Regions from separate parts of the Mesorhizobium sp. CNPSo 4670 genome, predicted to be linked through region 3. Evidence: riboswitches for the same ligand, from Rfam matches in the RefSeq annotation. Region 3 holds a riboswitch; each other region holds the start of a gene.
The links. Region 3 has a riboswitch for cobalamin ahead of AC0ZT5_RS10320 (DUF1636 family protein). Riboswitches for the same ligand answer to the same signal wherever they lie in the genome.

Region 1: linked by a shared signal. The riboswitch ahead of AC0ZT5_RS13610 (aromatic ring-hydroxylating oxygenase subunit alpha) and the one ahead of AC0ZT5_RS10320 (DUF1636 family protein) in region 3 are both predicted to bind cobalamin.
Region 2: linked by a shared signal. The riboswitch ahead of bluB (5,6-dimethylbenzimidazole synthase) and the one ahead of AC0ZT5_RS10320 (DUF1636 family protein) in region 3 are both predicted to bind cobalamin.

Annotation. Positions count from the first base shown of each region.
Region 1 is NZ_JBWJFQ010000006.1:234,697-241,347, forward strand. Features, by position in the region: gene bglA (beta-galactosidase BglA) at 1-755, shown strand, start outside; gene AC0ZT5_RS13595 (ABC transporter ATP-binding protein) at 797-1,909, shown strand; gene AC0ZT5_RS13600 (DUF680 domain-containing protein) at 1,985-2,224, opposite strand; gene AC0ZT5_RS13605 (DUF680 domain-containing protein) at 2,293-2,493, opposite strand; cobalamin riboswitch at 3,005-3,206, shown strand; gene AC0ZT5_RS13610 (aromatic ring-hydroxylating oxygenase subunit alpha) at 3,321-4,568, shown strand; gene AC0ZT5_RS13615 (FAD-binding oxidoreductase) at 4,649-5,749, shown strand; gene AC0ZT5_RS13620 (ferredoxin reductase) at 5,813-6,559, opposite strand; gene AC0ZT5_RS13625 (sulfite oxidase-like oxidoreductase) at 6,556-6,651, opposite strand, start outside.
Region 2 is NZ_JBWJFQ010000001.1:460,577-467,227, reverse strand. Features, by position in the region: gene dxs (1-deoxy-D-xylulose-5-phosphate synthase) at 1-209, opposite strand, end outside; gene AC0ZT5_RS02095 (pirin family protein) at 336-1,256, opposite strand; gene AC0ZT5_RS02090 (DUF2277 domain-containing protein) at 1,294-1,560, opposite strand; gene AC0ZT5_RS02085 (exodeoxyribonuclease VII small subunit) at 1,673-1,924, opposite strand; gene AC0ZT5_RS02080 (histone deacetylase family protein) at 1,928-2,854, opposite strand; cobalamin riboswitch at 2,976-3,155, shown strand; partial or broken gene bluB (5,6-dimethylbenzimidazole synthase) at 3,159-3,833, shown strand; gene AC0ZT5_RS02070 (hypothetical protein) at 3,950-4,933, opposite strand; gene AC0ZT5_RS02065 (TetR/AcrR family transcriptional regulator) at 5,028-5,636, opposite strand; gene AC0ZT5_RS02060 (MFS transporter) at 5,758-6,651, shown strand, end outside.
Region 3 is NZ_JBWJFQ010000004.1:342,334-348,984, reverse strand. Features, by position in the region: gene AC0ZT5_RS10335 (NuoB/complex I 20 kDa subunit family protein) at 1-467, opposite strand, end outside; gene AC0ZT5_RS10330 (NADH-quinone oxidoreductase subunit A) at 458-823, opposite strand; gene AC0ZT5_RS10325 (winged helix-turn-helix domain-containing protein) at 1,154-2,353, shown strand; cobalamin riboswitch at 2,383-2,588, shown strand; gene AC0ZT5_RS10320 (DUF1636 family protein) at 2,628-3,056, shown strand; gene cobW (cobalamin biosynthesis protein CobW) at 3,059-4,096, shown strand; gene AC0ZT5_RS10310 (cobaltochelatase subunit CobN) at 4,115-6,651, shown strand, end outside.

The sequences.
Region 1 (6,651 bases), on a different contig from region 3:
TCCACATGTGCTACTCGTTCGACTTCCTGGCGCCGGAGAAAATCAGTGCAGCCAAGGTCCGCTCTGTGCTGGAATCGTTCGGCAAGGTTGCCAGCGACGGTTGGTCGTGCTGGGCCTTTTCCAACCATGACGTGATGCGCCCGGCCTCGCGCTGGGCGGCAGGCGAAACCGACCCGACCGCGTATCTCAAGGTCATCTCAGCGCTGCTGATGTCGCTGCGTGGCTCGGTCTGCATCTACCAGGGCGAGGAGCTTGGGCTCGGTGAGGCCGACCTCCGCTTCGAAGATTTGCAGGACCCCTACGGCATTCGCTTCTGGCCGGAATTCAAGGGCCGCGACGGCTGCCGCACACCGATGGTGTGGGACGGCAGTGCCAGGAATGGCGGCTTCTCCTCGGCCAAGCCATGGCTGCCGGTGCCGGCCAAGCACCTGTCGCAAGCGGTCAATGTCCAGCAGGGCGACGAGAGCTCGCTGCTTGAGCACTACCGGCGCTTTCTCACCTTCCGCCGCGCCCATCCGGCGCTGGCCAAGGGCGACATCACATTCATCGAAAGTGAGGGCGATACGGTCGCCTTCACACGCCGAGCGGGCAATGAGCAGGTCGTCTGCGTCTTCAATCTGGGAGCCAGGCCAACCAAGATTGACCTTGGCAACCGATCGCTGCACCCTTTGCCGGGACACGGATTTTCGGGGCAGGCGAGCAGTGGCTCCATACAGCTCGACGGCTACGGCGCCTGGTTCGGGCGCATCGACTGAATTTCAGATCACTTGAATTTCAAATCACTGGGAGGAAACCAATGGCCGATGTCACGCTAAGACAAGTGAAGAAGTCCTACGGCAATCTGAACATTCTCCACGGCATCGACCTCGATATCAAATCGGGCGAGTTCATCGTCTTTGTCGGCCCGTCGGGCTGCGGCAAGTCGACATTGCTGAGGTCGATCGCCGGGCTGGAGGAAATCACCTCCGGCGAACTCAAGATCGCCGGCGAGGTCGTCAACGACGTGCCGCCATCGAAGCGGGGCATCGCCATGGTGTTCCAGTCCTACGCGCTCTACCCGCACATGACCGTCTACGACAACATGGCGTTCTCGATGAAGATCGGCAAGGAGAACAAGGCCGAGATCGACCGCCGCGTGAAGCAGGCGGCGGAAATCCTGCAGTTGACCAAATATCTCGACCGCCTGCCCAAGGCGATGTCAGGTGGCCAGCGCCAGCGCGTCGCCATCGGCCGCGCCATCGTGCGCAATCCGAAAGTGTTCCTGTTCGACGAGCCGCTGTCGAACCTTGACGCGGCACTGCGGGTCGCCACCCGCATCGAGATCGCCAAGCTCAAGGAATCGATGCCCAACACGACCATGATCTACGTCACCCACGACCAGGTCGAGGCGATGACGCTGGCAGATCGCATCGTGGTGCTCAAGGAAGGTCATATCGAGCAGGTCGGCACGCCGATGGACCTCTACAAGAAGCCCGGCAACCTGTTCGTCGCCCAGTTCATCGGCTCGCCGGCCATGAACATTCTGCCGGCTACCATCGACAAGACCGGAAACCCGACCGTCGTCAGCCATGTCGGCGGGCGCAAGGCAAGCGTGCCGATCGCGACGCCGGCTTCGGCAAAGGGTGCTGCGGTGAGTTTCGGCGTGCGGCCGGAAGATCTGATCATCGCCAGCGGCACGGAGTATCTGTTCGAGGGGACGGTCGACTATGTCGAGCAACTCGGCGAGGTCCAGCTTGTCTATGTCGACATCGGCCGCGCCGACCTGCCCCTGGTGACCAAGCTGCCTGGCAATGTCGAGGTCAAACGCGGTGCGACGCTGCGGCTGAGCGCGGATGCGAACGACCTTCACGTCTTCGACGCGGACGGGCACTCCTTCTCGCTCCGTCAGCCGGAAGTAAAGGCGGCTTGAGACAGAACCAAGTCTCGACACGAAAAGAGCGGCGGGCCAGGCCCGCCGCTCTTTTTTGGAAATCAACTTCGGCTGTTAGCGATTGCCGAAGAGGTCGCGGTCGGCGCTCTGAGGGGCGGACTTCTCTACGTCACCCGACAAATTGAGCAGCTTGCCGACGAACCCACCGCTGTTGCGGATCGAGCCCGTCTGCGAGTTGTCAACCGAACCGACCGCAGGCTGGTTTGCGCCGTTCGAACCGTAGTTGTCGCTGGCGGCGAAAGCGCTGCCGGAGATCGCCAGGACGGCGGCAGCAGCAAGCATGATCTTCTTCATTTCAAGTCTCCTGAATTCTGGTTTTCGCCAGGACGGCGGCAGAGCCCGCCGCCCCTGGGAATCGGCTGTTAGTTGTTGCCGAAGAGGTTACGGTTGCTACCCTGGGCAGGCGTCTGAGCAGCCGGCTCCGACTTCTTGGTCGAAGCGGTGTACGAGCTGTCGACAGCAGCGGTGGCTGCCGGGGCATTCGAACCATAGTGGTCGCTGTTCGCGAAGGCGCTGCCGGAAATGGCCAGAAGGGCGGCGGCAGTGAGGATGATCTTTTTCATTTTTTGGTACTCCAGTATTTCTTATTTTTGCCGTCCGTCTAGCGGCGTGTCTTGGGAAGAAATCGCGTCGTTCGGACAGCCCCGATGTGGGAGAGCCATCCAGTCATTTCCAATCACGAAGTTGTTCCGCGTGGACCAAGAATCCACCACTTGAAATTGTGCCAGGGGTTTCCACACTCAATGTTTTTCTAGTTATATCAAATAGTTGTACAAAACAGGCACCCCGATCACCAACTGTGTCGGAGGCCCAGCGTTCACACGTCCTGCACGCACCGTCAACAGAAACGAACCGTTCGGTTCGATTTTAGAGGCTGCTAATAGTCACTTTTCGATACCGATAGCCTTCTTTGCTTCCCGACAAGCGGGCAGATTCGGCGATATTGCAGCCGGCTATGGTTGCCCAAGAGATAGGGCTTCCGCTCCGCGATCGCCGACCGGAACGTTTCTCAAACGTGTCGCGCCGCATGGATACGATGTCGTTTTCATGCCGATGGCGCGCCCGCGATCGTGATTAGATCATGCCATCTCAGGTGCCGCTTCGTGACGGCGAGGCGGAGAATTGGGAAGCCGGTCAGAATCCGGCGCTGCCCCCGCAACGGTGGTGGAGTTCAAGTCGCAACGGGAGACCACTGGGCAATCGCCTGGGAAGGTGTCGCGATGGTCCGCAAGGACAACTCCAGAGCCCGGAAACCAGCCCGAGATGTCTAGACTCGACTGATCGCGGTGGGCGGTCAAGAGGTGGATAGTGCATGTCCGGCGGATCGCCGGCCTGCGTCCAATCCTTCCTCCGTCACCACCAGTTCAGTCCTTAGAAACGAGGACAGGACATGGATGCTCGCAACGACATGCTGAGGCTCTTGAGTGGGCGCCGGCAAGGCTTTTCGCTGGAACAGCCCTTCTACACCGATCCAGATTATTTCAAGCTCGACATGGAGCTGATCTGGTATCGCGACTGGCTGTTCATCGGTCATGATTGCGAGTTGCCGAAGCCGGGCAGCTACATCACGGCGCAGATTGGCGACTATCCAGTCGTGCTTGTCCGCGACCAAAAGGGCAATATCAACGCCTTCCACAATTCCTGCCGCCATCGCGGCAGCCGCGTCTGCAATTCCGACAAGGGCACGGCGGCAAAGCTGGTCTGCCCCTATCACCAATGGACCTATGAGCTGGACGGAAGGCTGTTGTTTGCCAGGCAGATGGCCGACGGTTTCGACAAGAGCCAGTTCGGCTTGAAGCCAGTCGCCTGCGAAAGCGTCGGTGGCTACATTTTCATCTGCCTGGCCAAGGAGCCGGCGGATTTCGCACCGATGCGCGCGATGATCGAGCCCTACCTTTTGCCGCACCAGCTGCGCGAGGCCAAGGTGGCGTTCGAGTCGACCATTGTCGAGAAGGGCAACTGGAAGCTGGTCTGGGAAAACAACCGCGAGTGCTATCATTGCGCCGGCAATCATCCGGAGCTCTGCAAGACGTTTCCGGAGGCACCCACGGTGACCGGCGTGCAAGGCGCCGACAGCGACCCGGAAATGCTTGCGCACTGGGCGAAATGCGAAGCAGCCGGTCTGCCGAGCAAATTCCGCATCGACCCGGCCGGACAGTACCGCGCCACCCGCGCGCCGCTGCTGCGCGACGCCGTCAGCTACACGATGACGGGAAAGCGTGCAGTCAAGAAGAACCTGTCCGACAACGTCTCAACCGACCGCATCGGTTCCTTGCTGCTCTATCACTATCCGACGACCTGGAACCACATTCTGGGCGACCACGCCGTCACCTTCCGGGTGTTGCCGATCAGCGCCACGGAGACCGCGGTGACGACCAAATGGCTGGTTCACAAGGATGCGGTCGAGGGCGTCGATTACGATCTCGAAGAACTCACCCATGTCTGGACCGAGACCAACGATCAGGACCGCCGCATCGTCGAGGAAAACGCCTTCGGCATCCTGTCGCCCGCCTACGAGCCCGGCCCCTATTCGGAGCTGCATGAGGGCGGCGTCATCCAGTTCGTCGAGTGGTACGCGTCGTTCATAGGTCCGCGCCTTGCCGAAGGCGGCCGGCCGGCGCTGCGCAGCGTTGCCTAGTGCATGTCGCGCAAAAGTGCGCACCGGTTTTGAGACCTCGACAAGCACAGGGCAAGAGTGAGGACAAGAGGATGAATGCGATGACGGATCTCGGCCTCTATCGCCATCTCGACCAGATGACGCCCTGGAACGACAGGCTCCAGGTGCTGGAAGTGATCGGCGTCAGCGACGAAGCGCCTGATGTGAAGACCTTCACCTTCCGCTCCGACAACCAGACCTGGTTCCGCTACAAGCCGGGCCAGTTCGTGACGCTGGAACTGCCGACCGCCGAGGGACCGCTGATGCGCACCTATACGCTGTCGTCTTCGCCATCGCGGCCGTTCTCGATCGCAGTGACGATCAAGGCGCAAGCGGGCAGCATCGGCACACGCTGGATGTTCGACCATCTGACGCCCGGTTCGCACGTCAAGGCCTATGGGCCGACCGGCGACTTTTCGCTGCACAGCCACCCGGCGGCCAAGTACCTGTTCATTTCAGCCGGCTCTGGAGTGACGCCGATGATGTCGATGCTGCGCTGGCTGAACGACTGCGCGCCATGGACCGATGTCGGCTTCGTCAACTGCGCACGGCGCCCGGAAGAGATCATTTTCCGCAAGGAGCTCGAACTGCTCGGCAGCCGCATGCCGGGCCTGTCGCTCGGTTTCATGATCGAGGAGCGGTCCAGCCGCGAGGGCTGGTTCGGCCATATGGGCCGCATCGACGCGATCCGGCTGCCCTTGCTGGCGCCCGATTTCCGCGAGCGCGAAATCTTCTGCTGCGGCCCCGATCCCTTCATGCGCGCCGTGCGCGGCATGCTGGACGCCGCCGGCTTCGACATGACGAAATACCACCAGGAGAGCTTTGCCGCGCCTGTTGTGGAGGAGATCCCGGCACCGTTCACCTTGCCGGCGGAAGACGGCGCCGCGGTTGTCGTCGAAGCCGCGACGCCGATCCGGTTTTCGCTTTCGGATGTCGAGGCCGAATGCGTCGCCGGCCAGACCGTGCTGCAGACGGCCCGCGCCTCGGGCGTGCGGATTCCCGCCGCCTGCGAGTTCGGCCTTTGCGGAACCTGCAAGGTGAAGAAGATCGCGGGCGATGCCGAGATGAGCCACAATGGTGGCATCCTCGATCACGAAATCGACGACGGCTTTATCCTCGCCTGCTGCTCGAAGCCGCTTTCGGCGCTCGAAATCGAGGCGTGACCGGCGGGCGATGCCAGGCCTCAGAACGACGACTACGAGAAACGCCTCGAAAGGCCGTGTCGTTCAAACCCCGTAGCGCTCGGTGCGGATGATCTCCGCTGCGACGCCTGCATCGATCAGTGCTTGGGCGGCGGCCGAAACGAAGGCGTTGGAGCCGCAGACGAAGGCGATATCAGGCGGTCCGGGCAGGTGCGCCATGGATTGCACCATCATGGCAACGTCCACCCGCCGCGAATAATCGGCTGGACGGCGTGCGGCTTCGCGCGTCAGGGTCAGCACCAGGTCGAAGCCGTCCTTGCGATCGTCGAGGGCAACCAGTTCGTCACGAAAGATCACTTCGTCCCAGACCCGCGCTGAAAAGACCAGGGCGACGGGCACGCTCGAATTGCGCTTGGCGCGATGACGGACCATCGACATCAAAGGCACGACGCCCGAACCACCCCCGACCAGCAAGACCGGTCCGCCATCGTCATCGGGCCAGATGAAATGCCCGCCGAGCGGCCCGCGAAGTTCGACCTCGTCGCCAATTGCTGCGACGTCGTGGAAAAAGGGCGAGACCTCGCCATCGTCGAGTTTTTCGATCGCCAGTTCGATCACCCCGCCGTCTCCGGGCGCGGAGGCAATGGAATAGGAGCGGCGAGCCTGATAGCCGTCGGGCGCCGTCAGCCTGACGTCTACATGCTGACCGGCAAGATAGGTGAAAGGCCGCGATAGCTGGAAAAAGAAGCTGGTGACACGCGGCGTGCGCTTTTCGACACGGACGATCCTGACTGTCTGCCAGGGCGATTGTACTGCCGCTGCGTCGCTCATGGATCGTTCGTGTAGCGCTGCTCGCGCCAAGGGTCGCCATAGATGTGATAGCCGCGCAATTCCCAGAAACCCGGCTCATCGCGCTCGGTGAA
Region 2 (6,651 bases), on a different contig from region 3:
TCCGGGGTGTTGAAGACATAGTGCAGCGCCACCGTCAGCTCGACCACGCCGAGGCCGGCGCCAAGATGGCCGCCAGTGTGGGACACCGCATCGATCAGTTCGGCACGAAGCTCGGATGCCAGTTGCGGCAATTCGCTCTCGGCAAGCGTGCGCAGGTCGGCCGGGATGCGGACCTTGTCGAGAAGCGGCGTATGCGGCGTTGAGTTCACGGGTAGGCCTGCTCAGGCTTTCTGTTCATGGGCGGGATAGGCCGGCCGCCGGCGAAAGTAAATGCGTGTCAGTGACGCGGATCAGGCTTTAGGTCCCAAAACCCGGCCACTTTTGGGCGACATGCATCAGCTTTCCGGCAGCGGGATGAATTCTTCCTCATCGCCGGGAACGATATCGAAGCGGCCGGTCTTCCATTCTTCCTTGGCCTGCTCGATGCGCTCCTTGGAGGACGAGACGAAATTCCACCAGATGTAACGCTTCGAGCCGAGCGAGGCGCCGCCGAACAGCATGAAATGGGCGCCGCCTTCCGACGACACAACGATCTCGTCGCCGGGCCGAAACACCAGCAGCCGCTCGGCTGGAAAAACATCGCCTGAAATCGAAACGTCGCCTTCGAGCGTGTAGATGGCGCGCTCCTCGGCATCCGCCGGGATTTTAACGCTGGCGCCTGGCGCCAGCCTAAGGTCGGCATAAAGCGTCTCGGAATTAGCCCTCACCGGGGACAGCAGTCCCTGGAAGTCGCCGATGACGACCCGCCCGCTGACGCCTTCGGCATCGATCTCGGGGAGCCGCAAAGCAGCGGTGTTCTCGAAAACCGGAGCCACTTCCTCCTTGCCGTCCGGCAGTGCCAGCCATGTCTGCAGGCCGGAGACCGACATCGGCGCACCACGCAATTCCTCCGGCGTGCGCTCGGAATGGACGATGCCGCGGCCGGCCGTCATCAAATTCACGTCGCCGGGCTGGATGACCATTTCGGTGCCGAGTGAATCGCGATGCCTGATCTTGCCGTCGAACAGATAGGTTACCGTCGACAGCCCGATATGCGGATGAGGACGGACATCGAGCGCCTGGCCCGCGCGCAGGATCGCCGGGCCCATGCGGTCGAAGAAGATGAAAGGCCCGACGAGCCGTCTTTTGGCGGTCGGCAGAGCGCGGCGTACCTGGAAACCGCCAATGTCCTTGGCGTTCGGGATGACCATCAGTTCGATCTGGTCGCTGGCAAAGGCGTCGCCGACTTCAGGGTCTTTCCCGGGGAAGAAGCTCATGGACTCTCCTTGTCAGCGGCCGTCGCCGGTTGTTGGATCAGGCAAAACGGATCGCCGATTTTGCCCGTGCCTTGGCGGCCACCTCTTCGCGATTGCGAGGATGCTGATGGGTTTCGAGGGAATCGAGAAGCTCACGCGCCGATGCCGCGATGGCTTCGACCGCATGATCGAAGGCGTGCTGGTTCTGCTTCGAAGGTCGCGTCGTTCCGCTCAATTTGCGCACAAACTGAAGTGCGGCGTCGCGCACCTCGTCATTGGTTGCCGGCGGATCAAAATTGAACAGGGTCTTGATGTTTCTGCACATCGTTTGCGAACCTCCTCTTGTCCTGAAGCCGTTTCAATCGGGACGGCTGCTATCCTCGACCATGATCATGTCCAAAAGCCGGTGAGGCAAGACCATCGTTCGGGAGCATGACTCAGTCGGCGTCGAGCGGCTCGGTTCCAACCGGCTTGCCGTCGCGCGACAGCCTGATCTTCTCGACCTTGTCCTCGGCGGCCTTCAGCAGCCGGTCGCAATGCGCCTTTAGCGCCTCGCCGCGCTCATAGATCCTGATCGACTGGTCGAGCGGCACGTCGCCACGTTCCAAATCATCGACGATCTTTTCCAATGCGTCGAGTGCCTGCTCAAAGCTCATCGCCTTGACGTCTTCGTTGGTCTCTCCAGCCATCATTCACCCTTTCATCAGTCGCCCGACATGGGCGGCGACCGAAAATGCCAGTCCCTGCAGATCGTAGCCACCCTCGAGCAGGCTGACGAGCCGGTTGCCGCTGTGGCGCGTGGCGCGCTGCATAAGCTGGCCGGTCGCCCAGTCGAAATCATCCTCGGTCAGGTTGATCTCTGCCAGCGGATCGCGATGGTGCGCGTCGAAACCGGCCGAAATGATAATCAGGTCGGGCGCGAAATTGTCGAGCGCCGGCAGGACACGCGACAGCAGGGCATCTCGGAAAACCTCGCTGCCGGTCTGCGGCGCCAGCGGCGCGTTGACGATGTTGCCGGCGCCGGTTTCGCTCTTCGCCCCGGTGCCGGGATAAAGCGGCATCTGGTGCGTCGAGCAATAAAGCACCGACGGATCGTCCCAGAAAATATCCTGCGTGCCGTTGCCGTGATGCACGTCCCAATCGACGACGGCAACGCGCTCGACGCCATGTTTCTTCTGCGCGTAGCGCGCCGCAATCGCCGCCGTGTTGAAGAGGCAGAAGCCCATGGCCGTGGTTTTTTCGGCGTGGTGGCCAGGCGGCCGGGCTGCGACGAAGACGTTGTCAGCGCGGCCGGCAAAGACATCGTCGACGGCGGCGTTGGCGGCGCCGATCGCGGTGATCGCCGCTTGCCAGCTCTTCGGACTGACTGTCGTGTCGGCGTCGATGCGGGCGATGCCCTCGTCGGGAATGGCGGCGCGGACGCGGGCGACGAAATCGGCGGGGTGCGCGTAGAGAATGGTGGCCTCGTCGCCTTCGGGCGCCTTGATGCGATCGAGCCCGACAAACGCCTCATCGTCGAGCACCCGCTCGATGGCGCGCAAGCGGTCCGGCCGCTCGGGGTGACCGGGCGGCGTGATGTGCTCAAGGAAGATCGGATGGGTGTAGAGACGAGTGGCCATCCTCCCTATCTAGTGCCCCGACGTCGCGATGGCCATGCGTCGTGGCCTGATGGCTGGGGAAAATCACACATGCGTCCATTGGTGTCGCTGCAGGCATTGGCGTCGTCAGCGCTTCGGCGTAAGGTCACTGCCACTGCCTGGTGCCCGCCGCAAGCGGGAGAATCGGGAACACGGTTGAACTCCGTGGCGTGCCCAACGCTGTAAGGGGGACCGCGCCGGTAAATGCCACTGTCGATGACGGGAAGGCACCGGACGCGGGTTGATCCCGAGCCAGAAGACCGGCCTGGCAGGCATCGTCATCCGCATGGTCAGGCGGACGGCATCTACAGCAATCGCAAGGGGACACGCGATGCCGGAACACATGACCGCCTCTGTTGGCGACGGATTTGACCAGAGTGCGCGCGACGCTGTCTATCGCGCCATGTTTACAAGGCGCGACGTGCGCAGCCATTTCCTGCCAACCGCGCTCGACGATGAGGTGCTGGCGCGGCTGCTGCTTGCCGCTCACCACGCCCCCTCGGTCGGCTTCATGCAGCCTTGGAATTTCATCGTCATTCGCGATGCGGAGCGACGGGAAAAGGTGCGTGACCTGTTCCTGGCGGCGCGAGAGCAGGAACTGCCGGCCATCGCGGAAGAACGACAGGCGCTTTACCGCAAGCTCAAACTGGAAGGCATCTGCGAAAGCGCGCTCAACATCTGCATTACCTGCGACCGGCAGCGCTCGAAGGGTTCGCCGCTGGGGCGCTGGCACAATCCGGAGATGGACCTCTACAGCACGGTTTGCGCGGTGCAGAATTTCTGGCTGGCGGCGCGCGCCGAGGGCGTGGGTGTCGGCTGGGTCAGCATCATCGAGGCGCAAGCGCTGAAACAGCTTCTGTCAATTCCCGAGCATGTGACGCCGGTCGCCTATCTCTGCGTCGGCCATGTTTCCGAGTTCGCGCCAAAGCCGGACCTCGAGGCGCATGGCTGGGGCCGCCGCTTGCCACTGCCGGAACTGATCATGAGCGAGACCTTTTGCGGGCAAGGTGAAGTGCTGCTCAAATCGACCGTGACGCGCCTCAGCGGGGTCGATGCCGCACCGGCAACCACTGCCGATCAGCGTGTCGCGCCGGCCATGCCCCAGCGAGAACCGCCGAAAGAGGCCAGCGCCTTGTCCTTGAGTTCCCTGAACTTCGAAGACGCCTCGGCCAGCCGGGCGTCCCAGGCGGGATCGGGCACCTGGCCCTCGATGGTCCTGAAATAGACCTGCATCAGGCAGGCGATGGCGAAGGGTTCGATGAACGCCGCCTTGAAGGCCCAGGCGAAGACGATGGCGAGCACGAAGGCCCAGCCGGCAAGCTGCCCGGGCATGAGGAAAAGAATGGCGCCGGCCGGGGCCAGCATCAGCAGGAAGATAACGAACGAGACGCCCCACATGATGACCGCCAGCCAGACGGCGTTCTTGACCATGATCTTGCCGTTCTGGGCATAGAGCACGACGCCTTGCCGCGCCGTCTCGAACGGCGAGGCTGAATTGATACGGATGTTGTAGCCGAGGATGATCTCGTCGACATAGGTCAGCGACAGGCGGATCACCGTGTTGATGAAGCTGACCAGGCCACTCAGGCCCGGGATCGGCAGGAAGGCGGCGATGCCGCCGAGCAACCCGGTAATGGCGCGGATGGCGCCCTTGACCAGCTGGTCGACGACGAAAAGGATGTTGGCCTCGGCAAAACGCTGGGTCACGATGTCCTTGGCATAGGCGATCTGGTCCTGGCCGTCGGGAATGTCGCGGCCGTCGATCAGATGGACCATGACGGCTATATGGCCGGCCTTGACGACATAGAGGATGTATTCGCGGATCCAGTAGACAGCGATCGAGACGACGCCGAAGCCGACCATCCCGCCCCACAGGGCAAAGGACAGCGGCCCGTCCGGGTCGGTGGAGATATGGCCAACGCCGTAGCCAACGGAGGCGCCCGTGCCGGTCGCCACGATATACGCCAGCGTGATGCCGAAATAGACGATCATGCGAAAGACAATGAACGGCCAGGTCCGCATCATGATGGACACCGACCTCCCGATATCAAAATCCCACATGCCCCGAATCTCCGCTCAGAGATGGGGCGAGAGGATGCGCTCAAACCGGCTCTTGTCAATCGTGGGCAGTGGCCCCAGGCCGCCAATGGGGATTTCAGACCGGCTGCGAACCCTGCTTCTTGAGCAAGCCTTCGAGCAACTGCCTGAAGGCCACCACCACGGTCTTCGACGTCGCTTCGGGGTCGTTCGAATTGGCGATCCGCTGCGCCGCCTGGCTGCTGGCGCCGTTGATCAGCCGTGCGGCGGTCTCGGGGTCGACGCTGGGAACGACCACGCCCTCCTCCTGCAGCCTGGTCAGATGATCGGTCATTGAACCGACACATGCATTGGCATTCGGCCATTGTGCCGGGTCCCCCAGCACGGCCGGACCATCCCGGAACATGATGCGCTGGATTTCCGGCTCCAAAGCCATCTCGATATAGGTCGTGCACTCGTCGACGAAATGCTGCCAGCGGGTCGGCGCTCTCGACGCCACTTCGTTCACGCGCGCCGCCATCTCGCCGTCGATTTCGGCGATGACCGCCTGCAGCAAGCCCTTCTTGTCGCCGAAGTGATGATAGAGTGCGCCGCGCGTCAGACCGGCCGATGCGGTGAAATCATCCATCGAGGCCTGGGCATAGCCGATCGTGCCGAAGGCGTGGCGGGCGGCCGCGATCAGCTTGGCGCGAGTCTCGGCGATCATCTCCTTGCGAGGTTTGTGCATGGCTTCTGGACCTACTAACATACGCTTCGTATGCCAATTGACATACGCGACGTATGATCTATCTAACAATCATACGCATCGTATGTAATTGTCGAATCTGCCTTTGTCGAGGAACCGGACCATGCAAAATCCCTATTCGGAAATTTTTCGCGCCCCCGGCGCCAAGGGCTTTGCAGCCGCTGGCTTCATGGCGCGGCTGCCGATCGCGATGGCGCCAATCGGCATCGTGGCAATGCTGTCGCAGACGCGTGGCGAATACTGGCTGGCCGGCGCCGTCTCCGCGACATTTGCGCTGGCCAACGCTTTCATGGCGCCGCAAATATCAAGGCTGGTCGATCGCCTTGGCCAGACGCAGTTCGTGGTGCCGACCACGATCATCTCCGTACTGGCTTTCGCGGTCCTGATAGCGGCGGCCAATCAGGATTGGCCGGTATGGACGCTGTTCGTGTCCGCACTGCTGGCCGCGGCCATGCCCAGCATCCCGGCAATGGTGCGCGCGCGCTGGACCGAGATTTTCCGCGGGCGGAACGAGATGAACACCGCGTTCGCCTTTGAGTCGGCGGCGGACGAGCTGGTCTACATTGCCGGCGCATCGCTGTCGGTCGGGCTGAGTGCCGCCCTGTTCCCGGAAGCGGGAATGCTGGCGAGCACGCTGTTTCTCGCCTTCGGCTCGACGGCGTTCATCCTGCAGCGTTCGACCGAGCCGCAAGTGCGGCCGGTGGAGCATGGGTCGCGCGGCTCGGCAATCCGCCTGCGGCCGGTACAGATCATCACCTTTGCCCTGATCTTCATCGGCGCGACCTTTGCGACGACGGAAGTGAGCACGGTGGCGATCACCAAGGAACTTGGCCAGCCAAGCGCCGCAAGCCTCGTCATCGGTGTCTACGCGCTGGGATCGTTCGTGCTCGGCATCATCGTCGGCGCGCTCAACCTGAAAGCACCATTGCAACGCCAGCTTGCCATCGCGATCGCCATCATCGCGCTCAGCACCTTGCTGCCGCTCGCCGCCGACACG
Region 3 (6,651 bases):
CGGTCGCAGCCGCGCACCACCGAATAGGAATAGTGATAGTAGCCGCCGCCATTGGCGCAGGAGCCCATCGAGATGACGTAGCGCGGCTCCGGCATCTGGTCGTAGACCTTGCGCAGCGCCGGCGCCATCTTGTTGGTCAGCGTGCCGGCGACAATCATGATGTCGGACTGGCGCGGAGACGCGCGCGGCGCAACGCCGAACCGTTCCGAATCGTAGCGCGGCATCGAAGTGTGGATCATCTCGACCGCGCAGCAGGCGAGGCCGAACGTCATGAACATCAGCGAACCGCTGCGCGCCCAGGTGATCAGCGCCTCAGTCGAGGTGACGAGAAAGCCCTTGTCGGCCAATTCGTTGTTGATCTCGAGGAAGAACGGATCGTCGGACCCCACCGGCTTGCCGGTGTTGGGATCGATCAGGCCCTTGGGCTTCGGCGCGACGAGCGTGCCGGAACTGTCGTTCAATCCCATTCCAGCGCTCCTTTTTTCCATTCATAGGCAAAGCCGATGGTCAGCACCGCCAAAAAGACCATCATCGACCAGAAGCCGAGCATGCCGATCTTCGAAAAGGACACCGCCCACGGAAACAGGAAAGCCACTTCCAGATCGAAGATGATGAACAGGATCGACACCAGGTAGAAACGGATGTCGAATTTCATGCGGGCGTCGTCGAACGAGTTGAAACCGCACTCGTAGGCGGAAAGCTTTTCGGGATCGGGATTGCGGTAGGCGACCAGGAAGGGGGCGGCCAGCAGCGCCAGCCCGACGACCAGTGCCACGCCGATGAACAGGACGATGGGCAGGTATGAACCTAGAAGTGCGTTCATGCTCGGCTTTCCGTTGGCGCCAATCCACGTTGATTACAGCACCGGACCCTAATGCGGAAGCGTGACAGTTTAACCGCTGAACCGTTTTAAGGGCCTATGCTGCAACGCGGCGAGGGTTAGCGCAGCACTTCCAGCGAAGCAAGTCAAACCTTGTTCAAAACGCGGTGCTGGACGGCATATCCGAGGAAACAGGTCCGATCCGCTCCTGTTTGATTTCCTTCGTTTTTTACTCCACTTTTGTCTCCTGACATGGTTGCCGCCAAAACCCTGCTAGCATGGGCCGGAATCACCAGCCAAAACGTCAGCTGACACCATCAGAGTCCCATCCGAATGAAGGAAAAGATCTCGCTTGCCATGGCCCGGCGCATCGCGCTCGCCGCCCAGGGGTTTCTCGATCCCCGCCCCGCTGGTACGCCCGACCGCCGCCATTTCGCCCGCGTGCTGGCCCGGACCGGCCTGCTGCAGATCGATTCCGTCAGTGCGGTGGTGCGCGCCCACTATATGCCGCTCTATTCGCGCCTTGGCCCCTACCCGCTCGCCTTGCTCGACAATGCGGCCGTAACGCGCAAGCGCACGGTGTTCGAATACTGGGCGCACGAAGCCTCCTTCCTGCCGGTCGAGACATATCCGCTGATGCGCTGGCGCATGCAGCGGGCCGAGCGCGGCGATGAAATGTATCTCGGCCTGGCAAAATGGGGCCGCGAACACGCTGGCTACATCGAGGAAATCTATAGGGAAGTCGCCGATCGCGGTCCGATCGCCGCTTCCGCGCTCGAAGGCCAGAAAGGTTCGGGCGGCTGGTGGGGCTGGAGCCATGCCAAGCATGCCTTCGAATGGCTGTTCTGGGCCGGGCGCATCACCACGGCGCATCGCCGCGGTTTCGAGCGGTTCTACGATCTGCCGGACCGCGTGCTGCCGCAGGCGATCCTCGACCTGCCGGTGCCGGCCGCCGAGGACGCGCACCGCGAGTTGCTGCGTATCTCGGCCCGCGCCCACGGCATCGCGACATCAGGCGACCTGCGCGACTATTTCCGCCTATCCCCAGCCGACATGAAGGGCCGACTGGAGGAACTGGTCGAACTCGGCGAGCTGTTGCCGGTGCGTGTCGAAGGCTGGGACAAGCCGGCTTACCTTCACAGCGACGCCCGTCTGCCGCGGAAAATCGAGGCCCGCGCCCTGCTGGCGCCGTTCGATCCGGTCGTCTTCGAACGGTCGCGCACCGAGCGGCTGTTCGATTTCCACTACCGCATCGAGATCTACACCCCGGCCGAAAAGCGCCAATACGGCTACTACGTCCTGCCGTTCCTGTTCGGCGACAGGATCGTGGCGCGAGTCGACCTCAAGGCCGACCGGCCGGCCGGTGTCTTGCGCGTTCATGCGGCCTATGCCGAGCCCGGCGCGCCGCCTGAAACCGCAGCAGAACTCTTCGAGGAACTGAAGCAGATGCAGGGCTGGCTCGGCCTTGAGCGTATAGAAGTGACATCAGCCGGTGATTTGGGTCCGGCGCTGGCCGACTTGACCGTGTCGTAAGCCCGCGTTGACACCGCTACCCGCAAAAGCCTAAATCAGCTCCAGACGGTCTCTTCTCTTCAACGAGAGGAGCCAAGAGGGAATGCGGTGCGAAATTCCGATTTCAAATCCGCGGCTGTCCCCGCAACTGTAAGCGAAGAGCCGAGGCCGAAAGCCACTGGGATGATCCCGGGAAGGCGGCTACCCAAGGCGATGACCCGCGAGCCAGGAGACCTGCCGTCTGCGACTATAGAATCCGATCGCCCGGCGGGTTTCCGGGCAAGGAGCCCGATTTTTGGACCACGACAGCAGTTATTCCGCTGGCACAGCGGACAATTCGTCCGGCGCGACCGATGCCCTTGCCGGCGTGACCGTCATCGTCTGTGCCTCCTGTCGTGATGAAACCGGTTCCGATGCCCATCCCCGCGCCGGCGAACTTCTGGCGGACGACACGCGCCGCGCCGCCTCTGGCGAAGACATCCGCGTCCGCAGCGTCGAATGCCTCGGCAATTGCAAGCGCCGGCTCAGTGCCGCCATCCTGCGCGATGGCTGCTGGAGCTACGTCTTCGGCGACTTGACTGCAACCAGCGGTGCCGACCTCGTCACTGGCGCAAAACTCTTCGCCACCTCGACCGACGGCCTGATCCCATGGCGCGGCCGTCCCGACAGCCTCAAGCGCGGCCTCGTGGCCCGCATCCCTCCCCTCGACCTGCTGAAGGACTGATCATGACTGCTTCCGTCTCCCGCGTCCCCTGCACCGTCGTCACCGGCTTCCTCGGCGCCGGTAAGACGACGCTGATCCGCCATCTCCTGGAAAACGCCGGTGGCAAGCGGATCGCCATCATCGTCAACGAATTCGGCGACATTGGCATCGACGGCGAGATCCTGAAGGGCTGCGGCATCGACACGTGCCCTGAGGAAAACATCGTCGAACTGGCCAATGGCTGCATCTGCTGCACCGTTGCCGACGATTTCGTGCCGGCGCTCGACCAGATCCTGTCGCTGACGCCGAAGGTCGACCATATCCTGATCGAGACCTCAGGTCTCGCTCTGCCCAAGCCACTGGTCCAGGCTTTTCAGTGGCCAACGGTGAAGAGCCGGGTGACCGTCGATGGTGTCATCGCCGTGGTCGACGGTCCCGCACTCGCCGAGGGCCGCGTCGCCAACGACATGGACGCCCTTCAGGCACAGCGTGCGCAGGACCAGACGCTCGATCACGACGATCCGGTCGAGGAAGTGTTCGAGGATCAGATCGCTTGCGCCGACCTGATCATCCTGTCGAAGAGCGACCTGATGGACGCCGCCGACTCCGCCCGCGCCAACGCCATCATCAACGAGCACATCGCTCGCGCTGTGAAGATCGTGCCGACGTCACAGGGCAAGGTCGATCCCTCGGTGCTGCTCGGCCTTGGTCTTGCCGTCGAAGACGACATCGAGAACCGCAAGACCCATCACGACGACGAACTTGACCACGAGCACGACGACTTCGATTCCTTCGTCATCGACATTGCCTCGATCGCCAATCCGGATGAGCTGGCAAAGCGCGTTGCTACCGCCGCCGAGGAAGAAAACGTGCTGCGCGTGAAAGGCTTCGTCGAGGTCGGCGGCAAGCCGATGCGGCTCTTGCTGCAAGCCGTGGGACCGCGCGTCAATCACTACTATGACCGCGCCTGGACGGCCGGCGATGACCGCCGCTCGCGTCTCGTCGTCATCGGCCTCAAGGGGCTGAACCGCCCGGCGATCGAGCGTATACTCGCCGGCTGACGCAAACCACGGGCCGCGATGCACATCCTCACCACGACCTCCGCCTCGCTCGACGATCTCGCCGAGCCGGTCGATCTGCGGCAGACGCCGGCGGATATCGTGGCCCTGTCCTTCACCGACAGCGATCTTGCCGGACTGGCGGCGGCGTGGAAGGCCGATGCCAGCCGCCCACCCTCGATGCGGCTGGCGGCCCTGCGTGACCTGCGCCATCCCATGTCCGTCGACCTCTGGGTCGACAGCGTCGCCCGCCACGCCAAGGTCATCCTAGTGCGCATCCTCGGCGGCTACGATTGGTGGCGTTACGGCTGCGACCAGCTTGCCTCGACCGCCCGCGCGCGCGGCATAAAACTGGCGCTGCTGCCCGGCGAATGCCGCGACGAGGATCTGCGCCTGATCGAGGCCTCGACACTGCCGCGCGAAGAACTGGACGGCCTGCTCGACTATTTTCGCGAGGGCGGCCCGGCCAATATGAGCGCGCTGGTGCAGAAGCTGGCGCGGCTGGCCGGGTCTGAAGCAACAATTTCGGCGCCTGTCGCGGTACCGAAGGCTGGCTACTATGAGCCGGGCCGCGGCGTCGTCCCCTTCCCCCTCGAGGGGCGGGTAAACGCTGTGATCCCCATCCTGTTCTACCGCTCGATGCTGCTGGCCGCCGATGTCGCACCGATCGACGCCCTTTTTGAAGCGCTCAGGCAGCGCGGCATCAACCCGGTCCCCATCTTCGTCTCTAGCCTCAAGGAACCGGCATCCCTGGCGTTTGTGGAAACCGCACTGGCCGCACTGAAGCCCGCTGCCATCATCACCGCGACCGCCTTCGCGTCCGGAGCCGAACCCGGCGTCGAAACCCTGTTCGACCGCGCCGGCGTGCCTGTGTTCCAGGTCATCGTCGCCACCACCTCACGCGACATCTGGGAAAACAACCAGCGTGGCCTGGCGCCCGCCGACCTCGCAATGCATGTCGTGCTGCCCGAACTCGACGGCCGCATCCTTGCCGGCGCCATTTCCTTCAAGGGCGAGAGCGAGGTCGATCCCGCACTTGGTCACCGCGCCTTCGCCAACCGGCCGGAGCCCGATCGTGTGGCGCAAGTCGCGGACCGTGTCGCAGCCTTCATCAGGTTGCAAGAAACGCCGCGCGCCCAATGCAAGCTGGCCATCCTGATCCCCGACTACCCGAGTGCTCCCGGCCGCACCGGCTATGCCGTCGGCCTCGACGTGCCGTCCAGCGTGCTGGCGATGCTGCATGACCTCAAGGGACAGGGCTATGCCGTTGACGGGATACCGCAAACGCCGCGTGAGTTGCTGGATTTGCTGGAAGTGGTCGGGCAAGGGCTGAAGCTGGCGGATTATCTCGACCGTTCGACAGAATTGCCGAGGGTGGCAACGGCTGCCGTAGAGGCTGCTTGGGGGAAGGCGCAAGACGAGACTGGTTTGTGCGAGGCACCCCCCTCTGTCCTACCGGACATCTCCCCCGCAAGGAGGGAGATTAGCAGTTCCACAGACGGCTCTCTCCCGGCTATCGTTGTAATTGGCGAAAGCAGAGATAAGGGCCCGATCTCCCCCCTTGCGGGGGAGATGTCCGGCAGGACAGAGGGGGGTGGGAAGGAACACCAGCGTTCAAGGCAGTTCCCCTTCCGCGCAGCCACCTTCGGCAACATCACCGTGGCGCTCGCCCCCGATCGCGGCCGCTCGTCGGACCGCCGCGCCGATTATCACGACCCGACGCTGCCGCCGCGCCATGCGCTGATCGCTTTCGGCCTGTGGCTGCGCAAGTCGCTCGGCGTTCATGCGCTTGTCCATGTCGGCGCCCATGGCACGCTGGAATGGCTGCCGGGCAAGACGGTTGCGCTCTCGGAAAACTGCTTTCCCGAGATCGTCACCGGCCCGCTGCCTGTGATCTATCCCTTCATCGTCTCCAACCCCGGCGAAGCCGCACAGGCCAAGCGGCGCATCGCCGCCGTCACCCTTGGCCATCTGCCGCCGCCGCTGACCGGCGCCGGACTGGACGAGGATCAGCACAGGCTCGAACGGCTGGTCGACGAGTATGCCCAGGCCGATGGGCTCGACCGCCGCCGCCGAGATCGTCTGGCAAAGCTGATCGTCGACACCGCCCAGAAGACCGGCCTCGCGTCCGAAGCGGGCGTCGCCAAGACCGACGCGCCCGACGAGGCGTTGCGCCGCATCGACGCCTGGCTTTGCGACCTCAAGGATTTCGCCATCAAGGACGGGCTTCATATCTACGGCCGCGCCTCCGAGGACGAGCCTGACGCCATCCGACGTCAAAGCGCGGCAGCCGAGAAGGCGGCGCTGCTCGCAGCGCTCGATGGCCGTCACGTCAAGGCCGGCCCGGCAGGAGCGCCGGCGCGCGGCCGCGCCGATGTATTGCCCACCGGCCGCAACCTGTTCACGTCGGATCCGCGCACCATGCCGACGCCGACCGCCTATGACCTCGGCAAGGCGGCGGCGGAAGAAGTGGTGCGTGGCTATATGCAGTCGCATGGCGACTGGCCGCGTTCGCTGGTCATCGATCTCTGGGGCTCGGCCTCGTTGCGCACCGGCGG